Linked DNA regions of Bacillus pumilus. Each later gene encodes a partner of the first gene's protein in a complex. Links are inferred from orthologs where the notes say so. Each region holds a gene or a part of one and is shown in the gene's direction. Other genes may lie near its edges. The genes, in order: mecA and clpC.

Evidence for each region.
Region 2: the proteins of mecA (region 1) and clpC are in contact, whole or in part, in a solved structure (PDB 3PXG), measured with the Bacillus subtilis proteins. The link is inferred for Bacillus pumilus from one-to-one orthologs.

What each region holds. Positions count from the first base shown.
Region 1 is NZ_CP046128.1:1,116,865-1,123,471, forward strand. What follows is about bases 3,362-6,189. They hold mecA (adaptor protein MecA), read left to right. Parts: upstream 3,362-4,356; coding sequence 4,357-5,022; downstream 5,023-6,189. Other genes in these bases: spxA (transcriptional regulator SpxA), read left to right, coding at 3,362-3,389; GKC25_RS05410 (TerC family protein), read right to left, coding at 3,429-4,094; cls (cardiolipin synthase), read left to right, coding at 5,108-6,189. Outside these bases: GKC25_RS05390 (ABC transporter ATP-binding protein), read left to right, coding at 1-865; GKC25_RS05395 (ABC transporter ATP-binding protein), read left to right, coding at 867-1,787; GKC25_RS05400 (GNAT family N-acetyltransferase), read left to right, coding at 2,222-2,800; more of spxA, read left to right, coding at 2,994-3,361; more of cls, read left to right, coding at 6,190-6,607. UniProt on the Bacillus subtilis protein: Enables the recognition and targeting of unfolded and aggregated proteins to the ClpC protease or to other proteins involved in proteolysis. Acts negatively in the development of competence by binding ComK and recruiting it to the ClpCP protease.
Region 2 is NZ_CP046128.1:104,512-111,408, forward strand. The notes cover bases 1,821-4,938. They hold clpC (ATP-dependent protease ATP-binding subunit ClpC), read left to right. Parts: upstream 1,821-2,220; coding sequence 2,221-4,656; downstream 4,657-4,938. Other genes in these bases: GKC25_RS00580 (protein arginine kinase), read left to right, coding at 1,821-2,224; radA (DNA repair protein RadA), read left to right, coding at 4,750-4,938. In the rest of the region: GKC25_RS00570 (CtsR family transcriptional regulator), read left to right, coding at 92-556; GKC25_RS00575 (UvrB/UvrC motif-containing protein), read left to right, coding at 571-1,128; more of GKC25_RS00580, read left to right, coding at 1,133-1,820; more of radA, read left to right, coding at 4,939-6,129; DNA integrity scanning diadenylate cyclase DisA, read left to right, coding at 6,132-6,897. UniProt on the Bacillus subtilis protein: Competence gene repressor; required for cell growth at high temperature. Negative regulator of comK expression. May interact with MecA to negatively regulate comK.

The sequences.
Region 1 (6,607 bases):
CCTGTTTGATGGGCAAGATATCGTCAAGAAAACAGAAAAACAAATGCAAACCATTCGAGGAAAAGACATCTCAATGATCTTCCAGGATCCGATGACTTCTTTGAATCCAACGATGAAAGTCGGGAAGCAAATTACAGAAGTACTGTTCAAGCACGAACAAATTTCAAAAGAAGCGGCTGAAAAAAGAGCCATTGAATTACTGGAGCTTGTTGGAATTGCAATGCCTGAAAAAAGAATCAAGCAATACCCGCACGAATTTAGTGGCGGGATGAGACAAAGGGTTGTCATCGCGATGGCGCTCGCAGCAGATCCAAAGCTATTGATTGCCGATGAGCCGACGACAGCACTAGATGTAACGATTCAGGCGCAAATTTTAGAATTAATGAAAGAAATTCAGCAAAAGGTGGAAACATCTATTATCTTTATTACGCATGATCTAGGTGTTGTCGCCAACGTCGCTGATCGTGTAGCCGTTATGTATGCAGGACAGATTGTGGAGACAGGGACTGTTGATGAAATTTTCTACAATCCAAAACATCCATATACGTGGGGGCTTTTAGCATCAATGCCGAGCCTTGACACAGATGGCGGAGATGAAGGAAAGCTGACTGCAATCCCAGGAACACCGCCAGATCTGACAAACCCGCCGAAAGGAGATGCATTTGCACTCCGAAGCGATTATGCAATGAAAATTGACTTTGAACAAGAACCGCCAATGTTCAAAGTATCAGATACGCATTATGTGAAATCATGGCTACTTCATCCAAATGCACCTAAAGTTGAACCGCCTGCTTCTGTAAAGGCGAGAATGCGTGAACTAGAAGGTAGCTACGAAAAACCTGTATTAGTAAAAGAGGGTGAATAGCATGGCAGAAAAACTGTTAGAAATCAAAAATTTGAAGCAGCATTTCCATACAGCAAGAGGGACTGTGAAAGCAGTTGACGGAGTTTCATTTGATATTTATAAAGGTGAAACACTTGGCCTTGTAGGGGAGTCTGGTTGTGGTAAATCCACTACGGGCCGCTCCATCATTAGACTTTATGATGCGACAGATGGTGAGGTTCTTTATAAAGGGGAAAGTGTACACGGGAAGAAATCAAGACAAAAAATGCTTGAGTTCAACCGTCAAATGCAGATGATCTTCCAAGATCCATATGCCTCACTCAACCCTAGAATGACAGTGCTTGATATCATTGCAGAAGGCATCGACATTCATGGCCTTGCGAAAACAAAGCAAGCACGTAAAGAGCGTGTATACCAATTGCTTGAAACCGTTGGATTGAACAAAGAGCATGCAAACAGATACCCGCATGAATTCTCAGGTGGTCAAAGGCAGCGTATCGGAATTGCCCGTGCATTAGCAGTTGAACCAGATTTCATCATTGCCGATGAACCAATCTCTGCATTAGATGTGTCGATCCAAGCACAGGTTGTCAACTTAATGAAAGAACTTCAAGAAGAAAAAGGCTTAACGTACTTATTCATTGCCCATGACCTGTCTATGGTAAAATACATCAGCGATCGTATTGGTGTGATGTATTTCGGAAAATTGGTAGAGCTGGCACCAGCGAATGAATTATACGAAAATCCGCTTCATCCATATACAAAATCATTACTATCTGCGATTCCGCTCCCAGATCCAGATTATGAGCGTAACCGCAAACGAATCAAGTATGATCCATCTGTTCACAAAGGAACGAACACCGAGTTCCGTGAAGTGAAGCCAGGTCACTTTGTGAGCTGCACAGAGGAAGAATTCAAAGAGCTTCAAGCTAAACAATCATAAGAAGAAAGAAGCGCTGCTATGTCAGTGCTTCTTTTTTTATTTTACAAAAAATAAGATGATGGTAATTTCTAGATAACAACAAGCGGTTTCTAGGAGGAAATCAGATGTCGATATGGAAGACGTTTCGCTGCTCATTGGCATCGTGTCTTTTTCCGTGGAATATATGCTAAACCGAAAGACAAGCAATCAGAAGCAAGAATCACGGCGCATGAAGTATCTTTATTTCATTATGTTTCAAACTGGGATGACACTCATCCTCTTTGTTTGTTTTCAATTACTCATGGACCGTACGATATAAAACTTTTTTCTGTTGTTTGAAAAAAAGTGAAACTAGTGAAGTCTTTACTGCGTCTTACTAGTACAGGCGTTTAAATAGCAGAAAATCGGGAATATCTAAGGAAGTGGTTCTTAACGATATCATAAGGAGCGGATCCATGAATTGGTATGAAAAGCTCAGTGAATACTTCCCGATAGAAGAAATGAAGTCAAAAGAGCATATGGAAGCTTTATTAAAGGAAAGAAGTGATATTTATCATAAGGAGGAAGGACCTCATCATGTGATGATGTACGCCGAATTTGATTCTTTCATCTTTATTGATTATTTATTTGTTTCCAGAGATGCAAGAGGTGAAGGCCTCGGATCAAAGCTCATTCATAAGCTGAAGGAAAAAAAGAAACCGATCTTGCTTGAGGTCGAGCCTGTAGATGAAGATGATGCAGATACTGCAAAACGCCTAAAGTTTTACCAAAGAGAGCACTTCAAGCACGCAGAATCAATCGGTTATAAACGCAGGTCACTTGCAACAAATGAAGTGAACCGCATGGAAATCCTTTATTGGTCGCCTCTTACAGATAATGAGGAAGAAATGATGGAGGCTATGAGGAAGACCTATGAACGAATCCATACGTATAAAGATGAAGAATGGTATGGGCAGTCGTATGAGGATGTTGATGATGTATTGAAGGTCATTGAAAATAGAAAACAAAAAAATATTTTCGATCATCTCGACTAAATGAGAATGTTCAGACATCAAACGGCACCATAAAATGAATGAAATTGTCTAGTTTTTGTCACAAAAATTGCAAGAAAATCTGTTCACACTTACTTTTTTATAGTATAATCACTATAAAGATTACTTATTTAGAACAATTTTAATTTAAGAATACAGATCAATATTCATTCTACAAATTGAGGAGTGAAGATTTATGGTAACATTATACACATCACCAAGCTGTACATCATGTAGAAAAGCAAGAGCGTGGTTAGAAGAGCACAATATCCCGTATCAAGAGAGAAACATCTTTTCTGAGCCTCTTTCAATCGATGAAATCAAAGAAATTCTTCGAATGACTGAAGACGGTACAGATGAAATTATCTCAACACGTTCAAAAGTATTTCAAAAGCTAAATGTGAATGTTGAGACAATGCCGCTTCAACAATTGTATAAACTGATCAATGAGCATCCAGGTCTTTTAAGACGTCCAATCATCTTGGATGAAAAAAGACTACAAGTTGGCTACAATGAAGATGAAATTAGACGTTTCCTTCCAAGAACGGTTCGTACATTCCAACTAAGAGAAGCTCAGCGACTTGCTAACTAATAGAAAATTGAAAAGCTGCCGATCATTTGGCAGCTTTTTTTATTTGTTTTCAGCTGTTTGTTCGTAAAATAGGCTGGCTAAAATGACCATTACGACCGTTAAAAACGGAAGCATAAATTCGAGAGTCGCATGCTGAGCCATAAATTCATTCAATTTCACATCACGAACAATCATTTCACCGCCAGTAAAAGCCAAAAGAGCACTTCCTCCGTATAAAAGAAACGGGAATTTGGTTAAAGCGGCATGAATCAGTTTACTTCCCCAAATAATAATCGGTACTGAAATCATAAGGCCGAAAGCGGTCAGCAGCATGTTGCCTTTTGCCGCACCTGCAACTGCAATCACATTATCAAGTGACATAAAGAGATCTGCAATCACAATGGTCTGAACCGCACGCCAAAGGGAGCCGCTGCTTTTAATGCGAATCGATTCTTTCTTTTGTTCAATTAACAAATTGTATCCTATATAAAGGAGAAAAAGCCCGCCGATAAATTGCAAATAAGGGATGGTCAATAAATAAACTGCGGCACCCGTCATCATAATTCTCATCAGCACTGCCAAAAGTGTGCCGATCCATATGGCTTTATTGCGTTTGTCATTTGACAAGCTGCGGCTAGCCATCGCAATGATCAACGCGTTATCCCCGCCTAAAATCAGATCTATGCCAATAATCATTAGTAAGGATACGATCCACTCTGTTTCCATCCATTTCACCTCATGTCTAATAGAGCTCGTACAACCAATATATGAAGACAATTCAAATATATGTTTCTACAAGTTTTCTCTGCAAAAAATGCGTTTTTATTTCTTTTATTCATGTTTTATCATAAAATAGACAGTACGAAGTAATACCTCAATTCTTTAAACGGTTAACATGTAGACGGAACGGGTAAAGTGTAGTAAAGTACTATTAATTGGGAGCTTGTATGTCCCTTCAACATCTTATATAGAAGGGAAGGTTGGCAAAATGGAAATTGAAAGAATTAATGAACATACAGTGAAATTTTATATTTCCTACGGTGATATTGAAGATCGCGGATTTGACCGTGAAGAGATTTGGTATAATCGTGAACGCAGTGAAGAGCTGTTTTGGGAAGTAATGGACGAAGTGCACGAAGAAGAAGAATTTGCAGTAGAGGGACCGCTTTGGATTCAAGTGCAGGCACTTGACAAAGGTCTTGAAATTGTCGTGACGAAAGCCCAACTTTCTAAAGATGGACAAAAGCTCGAATTGCCGATTCCAGAAGATAAAAAAGATCAAACAGATGAAGAAAGTCTAGACGCACTGCTTGATGATTTTCAAAAAGAAGAGCAGGATCAAGAAGACCATAATGAGAAAGACAAAAAACTTCAACTTCAATTTGTGTTGAAAATGGATGACTTTGAAGATTTGATTGCACTTTCTCAATTAAATATGCAGGATTTTACCACAAGTTTATATTCGTTTGAAAACCGTTATTATCTATATGTTGACTTCCACGAGGATTTGTCAGATGAGCAAGTGGAGAATAAGCTCAGCATTTTGCTTGAATATGCTCATGAATCAGTGGTCAGCATTTACAGACTGAAAGAATACGGTCAGCTGATTATCGAAGGAAACGCCCTTGAAACGATTCAACAGCACTTCTCGTAACCAACAAAAGTCGATTTCTATAGAGGAATCGGCTTTTTTATCTGAATGAATAGGTAAATAAAGAGATCGGCAAGGAGAAAATGAAATGAGAAATTTAGTCAAAGTTCTATTTTTTCTTATCATTACGATAGGTGCTTATTTAGTCATTCAATTAATTGCCGGTGATTTAGCGGTAAGTGTATTAAGTTCTGTCAGTGTTCTATTCACTTTATCGATTATCTTCATCGGGTTTGTCATATTCTTGGAGAACCGGAATCCATCTCAAACGATTACGTGGCTTGTCCTGCTTGGCAGCTTTCCGTTATTCGGCTTTTTGTTCTACATTTTCTTTGGACGCAATATCAAAAAGCGCCGGCTGTTTGAAAAGAAAGCCATCCTGGACGAACAGTTAATCCAGGAAGATGAACATATTCATAGAGAAGCGATTGAGAAAATGACGCATATGGGTGATCATCAGCAGCTCTTATTTAAGCTGGCTCACAGACTTGGACATACCCCTATTACGTATCGCACGTCCTCTAAAGTCCTGACCAATGGAGAAGAAACATTCTCTCATATTTTTGAAGAAATCAAAAAAGCGACACATCACATTCATCTAGAATATTATATTCTCCGCCACGATGACCTTGGGCAAGAATTAAAGGATATTCTAATTGATAAAGCGAAAAATGGCGTGATTGTCCGCTTTTTATATGACGATGTAGGAAGCTTAAAGCTCTCTCGTCAATATATTGCTGACCTCGAAAAGGCTGGCGTTCAGATCGTTCCGTTTTTACCAGTCAGGCTCCCCCTGTTAAATAATAAAATCAATTTCCGAAATCACCGAAAAATTGTCGTGATTGATGGAGAAGCCGGATTTGTCGGCGGGCTGAACATTGGAGACGAATATATGGGCAGAAGCAGACAATATGGATTTTGGCGTGACACGCATTTGATGATTAAGGGGGAAGCTGTTCGTGACCTGCAGCAGATTTTCATGCAGGATTGGTACTATATGACGAATGAGAGATGCGCAGGTGTGGACTACTTCAAAGATTTCAGCCACCTTGAGAGCACAACAGAAGGCGTACAAATGATTGCTGGCGGTCCTGATAAACAGTGGGAGGTCATTAAAAATCTCTTTTTCTCCATGATTATCTCTGCCAAAAAGTCTATTTGGATCGCTTCACCGTATTTTGTGCCGGATGATGATATTTTGTCTGCATTGAAAATTGCTGCATTAAGCGGAGTAGACGTACGGATTATTGCTCCGAAGAATCCAGATAAACGGATCGTCTTCCATGCGTCCCGTTCATACTTCCCAGAGCTTTTAGAAGCAGGAGCAAAGGTGTATGAGTATGATCAAGGCTTTATGCATAGTAAATTTATCATTGTGGACAGCGAGCTGGCTTCGATAGGAACGGCCAACATGGATATGAGAAGCTTTCATTTGAATTTTGAAGTGAATGCCTTCCTATATAAAACGAAAAGCACAGAGAAGCTCGTGAACGACTTCTTAGGTGATTTAGAGCAGTCGCATGAAATTGTCCCAGAAGAATTTGCAAAGAGACCGTTAAGGGTAAGACTGTTTGAATCCACAGCAAGA
Region 2 (6,897 bases), 1.0 Mb from region 1 along the record:
TAGTTGAGCGATTATCTTGAAAAATCGATTGAAAAAATTTATAGTAAGGTTAAAGTCAAATATAGTCAAAGTCAATGGAGGAGGAGGCGGAGTGGCACAAAATATTTCTGATATCATCGAGCAGTATTTGAAGGAAGTCTTGGATCAGAATGGTCGAGAAATATTAGAAATTAAGCGCAATGAAATTGCAGATAAGTTTCAATGCGTACCTTCACAAATTAACTATGTTATCAATACACGCTTTACGAGCGAGAGAGGCTATATCGTTGAAAGTAAGCGTGGCGGCGGTGGCTATATCCGCATCATTAAAGTCAAAATGAATGATGAAGTCGACTTATTGAACAACATTATTTCCCAAATATATCATCGTTTATCACAGGCTGCCTCTGATCATATCATCATGCGTCTTGTAGAAAATAATATTTTATCTGAAAGAGAAGCAAAGATGATGATCAGTGTCATGGACCGTTCTGTTTTGCACATTGATTTACCTGAACGAGATGAATTGAGAGCTCGGATGATGAAAGCGATGTTAAATGCTTTGAAATTAAAGTAAAGCGGGTGAAAAGATTGATTTGTCAAGAATGCAATGAGAGACCAGCCACTTTTCACTTTACGAAAGTTATAAATGGAGAAAAACAAGAAATGCACATATGTGAACAATGTGCAAAAGAAAACAGTGATTCATATGCTATGAGTGGAAACCAAGGTTTCTCGATTCACAACTTATTATCAGGTTTATTGAATATTGATCCTAGCTTTACCACAAGTGCTAATAAGGGATCTTCTATTTTTCAAGAAGCGAGAGAAGTGGATCAATGTCCTAAGTGTGGCTTAACCTTTCAACAATTCAGAAAAACAGGCCGTTTTGGCTGTGCAGAATGCTATCGTTCATTTGATCAGTATCTGAACCCTGTTTTACGGAAAGTCCATAGTGGAAATACAGTCCATAATGGAAAAGTGCCTAAACGGATTGCCGGCAGTCTTCATGTCCGCCGGAAACTTGAGTTGATGCAGCAAGAGCTGAAGCAGTTAATTGAACAAGAAGAGTTCGAAAAAGCAGCGGAAGTTCGAGATCAAATTCGTGCACTAGAGCATGAGCAATCTCAGCAGAGGGAGGGAGATTAACAACATGTCGCTCCAGCATTTTATTCAAGACGCTTTAAGTCAATGGATGAAACAAAAAGGACCAGAAAGTGACATTGTTCTAAGCAGTCGAATCCGGCTAGCACGCAACCTAGAGCATGTTCGTTTCCCAACTCAGTTTTCTCAAGAAGAGGCTGAAGCTGTCCTCCAGCAATTCGAGCAAAAGTTTGCTAGCCAGGAAGTGAAGGACATCGGAAACTTTGTTCTGATTCGTATGAATGAAACGCAACCTTTAGCAAAGAGAGTACTTGTTGAAAAACATTTGATCAGCCCAAACTTAGCTGAATCAAGATTTGGCGGTTGTTTGCTTTCTGAAAATGAGGAAATCAGTGTGATGCTGAATGAAGAAGACCATATTCGAATCCAATGCTTATTCCCAGGATTCCAACTAGCCAATGCATTAAAAGCGGCTAATCAGATAGATGACTGGATTGAAGAGCAAGTGGATTATGCGTTTTCGGAAAAGCGGGGATACTTAACAAGCTGTCCAACTAATGTAGGTACAGGTATTAGGGCATCGGTCATGATGCATTTACCAGCTTTAGCCCTCACAAGACAAATGAATCGGATTATTCCGGCCATTAATCAATTAGGTCTTGTAGTCAGAGGAATTTATGGTGAAGGCAGCGAAGCAATAGGGAACATCTTTCAAATTTCAAATCAAATCACACTTGGTCAATCAGAAGAAGATATTGTAGACGACTTAAATAGTGTGACCGCTCAGCTCATTGAACAAGAGCGATCTGCACGAAAGGCGTTATATCAAACATCTCAAATTGAACTTGAGGACAGAGTGTACCGTTCCTTAGGGATTTTGGCCAATTGTCGCATGATTGAATCAAAGGAAACAGCAAAGTGTTTGTCAGATGTGCGCCTTGGAATTGATTTAGGTATCATTAAGGGGCTTTCAAGTAATATACTGAATGAACTCATGATTTTGACTCAGCCTGGCTTTCTTCAACAGTACTCAGGAGGAGCTTTGGAGCCAAATGAACGAGATATAAAACGAGCAGCGATTATTAGAGAAAGGCTGCGTTTAGAAATGCATAGGAATGGACAGGAGGATGAAACGATATGATGTTTGGAAGATTCACTGAAAGAGCTCAAAAGGTATTAGCACTTGCACAAGAAGAAGCCATTCGCCTAGGCCATAAGAACATTGGTACTGAGCACATTTTACTTGGTCTAGTACGTGAGGGTGAGGGCATCGCCGCAAAAGCGTTAGAAGCACTGGGTCTTGTTTCAGATAAAATCCAAAAAGAAGTCGAAAGCTTGATTGGAAGAGGGCAAGAGGTGTCTCAAGCTATTCCTCATTATACGCCTAGAGCGAAGAAGGTCACTGAGCTTTCAATGGATGAAGCAAGAAAGCTAGGTCATTCCTATGTAGGGACAGAACATATTCTATTAGGTCTTATTCGCGAGGGAGAGGGTGTAGCTGCCCGCGTTTTAAATAACCTCGGAGTGAGCTTAAATAAAGCACGTCAGCAAGTTCTGCAGCTGCTTGGCAGCAATGAAACAGGTGCATCTGCCGCTGGCTCTAACAGCAATGCAAATACACCAACATTAGATAGCTTGGCAAGAGATTTAACAGCTATTGCGAAAGAAGACAGCTTGGACCCTGTCATTGGAAGAAGCAAAGAAATTCAGCGTGTCATTGAGGTCCTAAGCAGAAGAACAAAAAATAACCCTGTGCTGATTGGTGAGCCTGGTGTTGGTAAAACAGCCATCGCTGAAGGTCTTGCGCAGCAAATTATTCATAATGAAGTGCCTGAAATCCTGCGCGATAAACGAGTGATGACACTTGATATGGGAACCGTTGTAGCGGGAACGAAATATCGTGGTGAATTTGAGGATCGTTTGAAAAAAGTCATGGACGAAATTCGTCAGGCAGGAAATATCATTCTCTTCATTGATGAGCTTCATACACTCATTGGTGCTGGTGGAGCAGAGGGTGCGATTGACGCATCTAATATTCTCAAACCATCCTTAGCACGTGGAGAGCTTCAATGTATCGGGGCGACAACGTTAGATGAGTACCGTAAATATATTGAAAAGGATGCTGCGCTTGAACGACGTTTCCAGCCAATTCAAGTGGATCAGCCATCTGTTGATGAAAGTATTCAAATCTTAAGAGGACTTAGAGATCGTTATGAGGCACATCACCGTGTGTCCATTACGGATGAAGCGATTGAGGCGGCGGTGAAGCTGTCTGACCGTTATATTTCTGATCGTTTCCTTCCAGATAAGGCGATTGATTTAATTGATGAGGCAGGTTCGAAAGTCCGCTTACGTTCTTTCACAACACCGCCTAACCTAAAAGAACTAGAGCAAAAGCTCGATGAAGTACGCAAGGAAAAGGATGCTGCTGTTCAAAGTCAGGAATTTGAAAAAGCAGCTTCTCTTCGCGATACGGAACAGCGTTTGCGTGAAAAAGTAGAAGTCACAAAGAAATCTTGGAAAGAAAAGCAAGGACAGGAGAATTCAGAGGTATCAGTGGATGATATCGCAATGGTTGTCTCTAGCTGGACGGGAGTGCCTGTTTCAAAAATTGCACAAACAGAAACAGATAAGCTTCTCAATATGGAACAATTGCTCCATTCTCGTGTGATCGGGCAGGATGAAGCGGTTGTCGCTGTAGCAAAAGCTGTGAGACGTGCGCGTGCTGGCCTAAAAGATCCAAAACGTCCAATCGGCTCCTTTATCTTCTTAGGCCCAACAGGGGTTGGTAAAACGGAGCTTGCAAGAGCACTCGCAGAGTCTATTTTCGGTGATGAAGAAGCGATGATCCGTATTGATATGTCTGAATACATGGAGAAACACTCTACATCTAGACTTGTTGGGTCACCTCCAGGCTATGTTGGCTATGAAGAAGGCGGACAACTGACTGAAAAAGTGAGAAGAAAACCTTATTCTGTTGTGCTTTTAGACGAGATTGAAAAGGCACATCCAGATGTATTCAACATTTTGCTGCAAGTGTTAGAAGATGGCCGTCTGACTGATTCTAAAGGGCGTACCGTTGACTTTAGAAATACGATTTTGATCATGACATCCAACGTTGGAGCTAGTGAACTGAAGCGAAATAAATATGTTGGCTTTAACGTGCAGGATGAAGGTCAAAATTACAAGGATATGAAAGGCAAAGTGATGGGCGAGTTGAAGCGTGCATTTAGACCAGAATTCATCAACCGTATTGATGAAATCATTGTCTTCCATTCACTTGAAAAGAAACATCTAAAAGAGATCGTGTCTCTCATGTCTGATCAATTGACGAAACGATTAAAAGAACAAGACCTTTCAATCGAATTGACGGAAGCAGCAAAAGCGAAGATTGCCGACGAAGGTGTAGATCTTGAGTACGGTGCGCGCCCGTTAAGAAGAGCGATTCAAAAGCATGTGGAGGATCGACTTTCTGAGGAGCTTCTGAAGGGTAATATTGAAAAAGGTCAACATATCGTATTAGATGTGGAAGATGGAGAAATTGTCGTAAAAACGACGGCTGCTACGAACTAATATAGTAAGAAAAAAGTGTGAGGCATACCAGTAAAGTGTATGCCTCCCTTTACTTATTTTCTGATCAGTATAAGGAGTTGTATTCTTCAATCTATGGCTAAGACAAAATCAAAATTTATATGCCAATCGTGCGGTTATGAGTCAGCCAAATGGATGGGGAAATGTCCAGGCTGCGGCACGTGGAACAGTATGACAGAAGAGGTCGTTCGCAAAGAGCCGGCAAACCGTCGAAGCGCTTTTAATCATTCTGTTCAAACCATTCAAAAACCTTCACCTATATCTGCAATTGAAACATCAGATGAACCCCGAATCAAAACGAATTTAGAAGAATTTAACCGAGTATTAGGAAGTGGAATTGTCAAAGGCTCTCTTGTTCTCATTGGCGGAGATCCTGGGATTGGGAAGTCCACATTATTATTACAAGTATCAGCACAGCTCTCAGACAAAAATCAGAATGTATTATACATATCTGGTGAGGAGTCCATTAAACAAACGAAGCTAAGAGCGGACCGCCTCGGCATAAAAAGCACCTCTTTACATGTTTTGGCTGAAACCGATATGGAGTATATAACGTCTGCTATACAAGAGATGAAACCCGCTTTTGTCGTGGTGGATTCGATTCAAACCGTTTATCAAAGCGATATTACGTCAGCTCCTGGGTCTGTATCTCAAGTGAGAGAATGTACAGCACAGCTGATGAAAATTGCCAAGACAAATGGTATTCCAATATTTATCGTTGGTCACGTAACCAAAGAAGGCTCGATCGCTGGTCCACGCCTTTTAGAGCATATGGTGGACACGGTTCTTTATTTTGAAGGCGAGCGTCATCATACGTTTCGTATCTTACGTGCGGTGAAAAACCGATTTGGCTCGACGAATGAACTAGGGATTTTTGAAATGAGAGAGGAAGGACTCACGGAAGTATTAAACCCATCCGAAATTTTCTTAGAAGAACGTTCGGCAGGTGTATCTGGATCGTGTGTTGTTGCCTCAATGGAAGGAACAAGACCTGTTCTTGTCGAGATACAAGCATTAATTTCACCGACAAGCTTTGGAAATCCACGGAGAATGGCTACAGGCCTTGATCATAATCGTGTGTCATTGCTCATGGCGGTTTTAGAAAAACGTGTCGGACTGCTGCTGCAAAACCAAGATGCGTATTTAAAGGTCGCAGGCGGTGTGAAGCTTGACGAACCGGCGATTGATTTGGCCATTGCGGTCAGTATTGCTTCAAGCTTTAAAGACGCAGCGCCGCATCAAGCGGATTGCTTTATAGGAGAGGTCGGTCTGACGGGAGAAGTCAGAAGAGTATCAAGAATTGAACAGCGTGTGCAGGAAGCTGCGAAACTAGGATTTAAGCGAATGTTTATTCCTCAGGCGAATATAGATGGATGGAAAAAGCCGAGAGGGATTGAGTTAGTCGGTGTAGAAAATGTAGCGGAGGCACTTCGAATTTCACTAGGGGGATCATAGAAATGGAAAAAGAGAAAAAAGGAGCGAGAGAACTCGATCTCTTAGATATCGTACAGTTTGTGGCACCAGGGACACCTCTTCGGGCTGGGATCGAAAATGTCCTGAGGGCCAATACTGGCGGGCTCATTGTTGTTGGTTATAACGACAAAGTCAAGAGTGTTGTAGATGGAGGGTTTCATATTAACTCTGCCTTCTCCCCAGCACACTTATATGAATTGGCTAAGATGGATGGAGCCATTATTTTAAGCGATTCTGGTCAAAAGATCTTGTATGCGAATACACAGCTGATGCCAGATGCAACCATCCATTCATCGGAAACGGGCATGAGGCACCGTACTGCTGAACGTGTAGCGAAGCAGACAGGCTGCTTAATCATTGCGATTTCTGAACGGAGGAACGTCATTACCTTATACCAAGGGAATCGTCGTTATACGCTGAAAGATATTGGCTTTATTTTAACTAAGGCCAACCAAGCCATACAAACACTTGAGAAATATAAAACCATTTTAGATCACGCCATTTCTGCGCTAAGCGCCCTAGAATTTGAAGAGCTTGTGACCTTTGGTGATGTATTATCCGTGCTGCATCGTTACGAGATGGTGCTTAGAATCAAAAATGAAATCAATATGTATATCAAAGAGCTCGGAACAGAAGGACATTTGATCCGTCTGCAAGTCAATGAACTGATTACAGATATGGAGCAGGAAGCGGCTTTATTTATTAAAGATTACGTGAAAGAAAAGATTAAAGATCCATATGTTCTGCTTA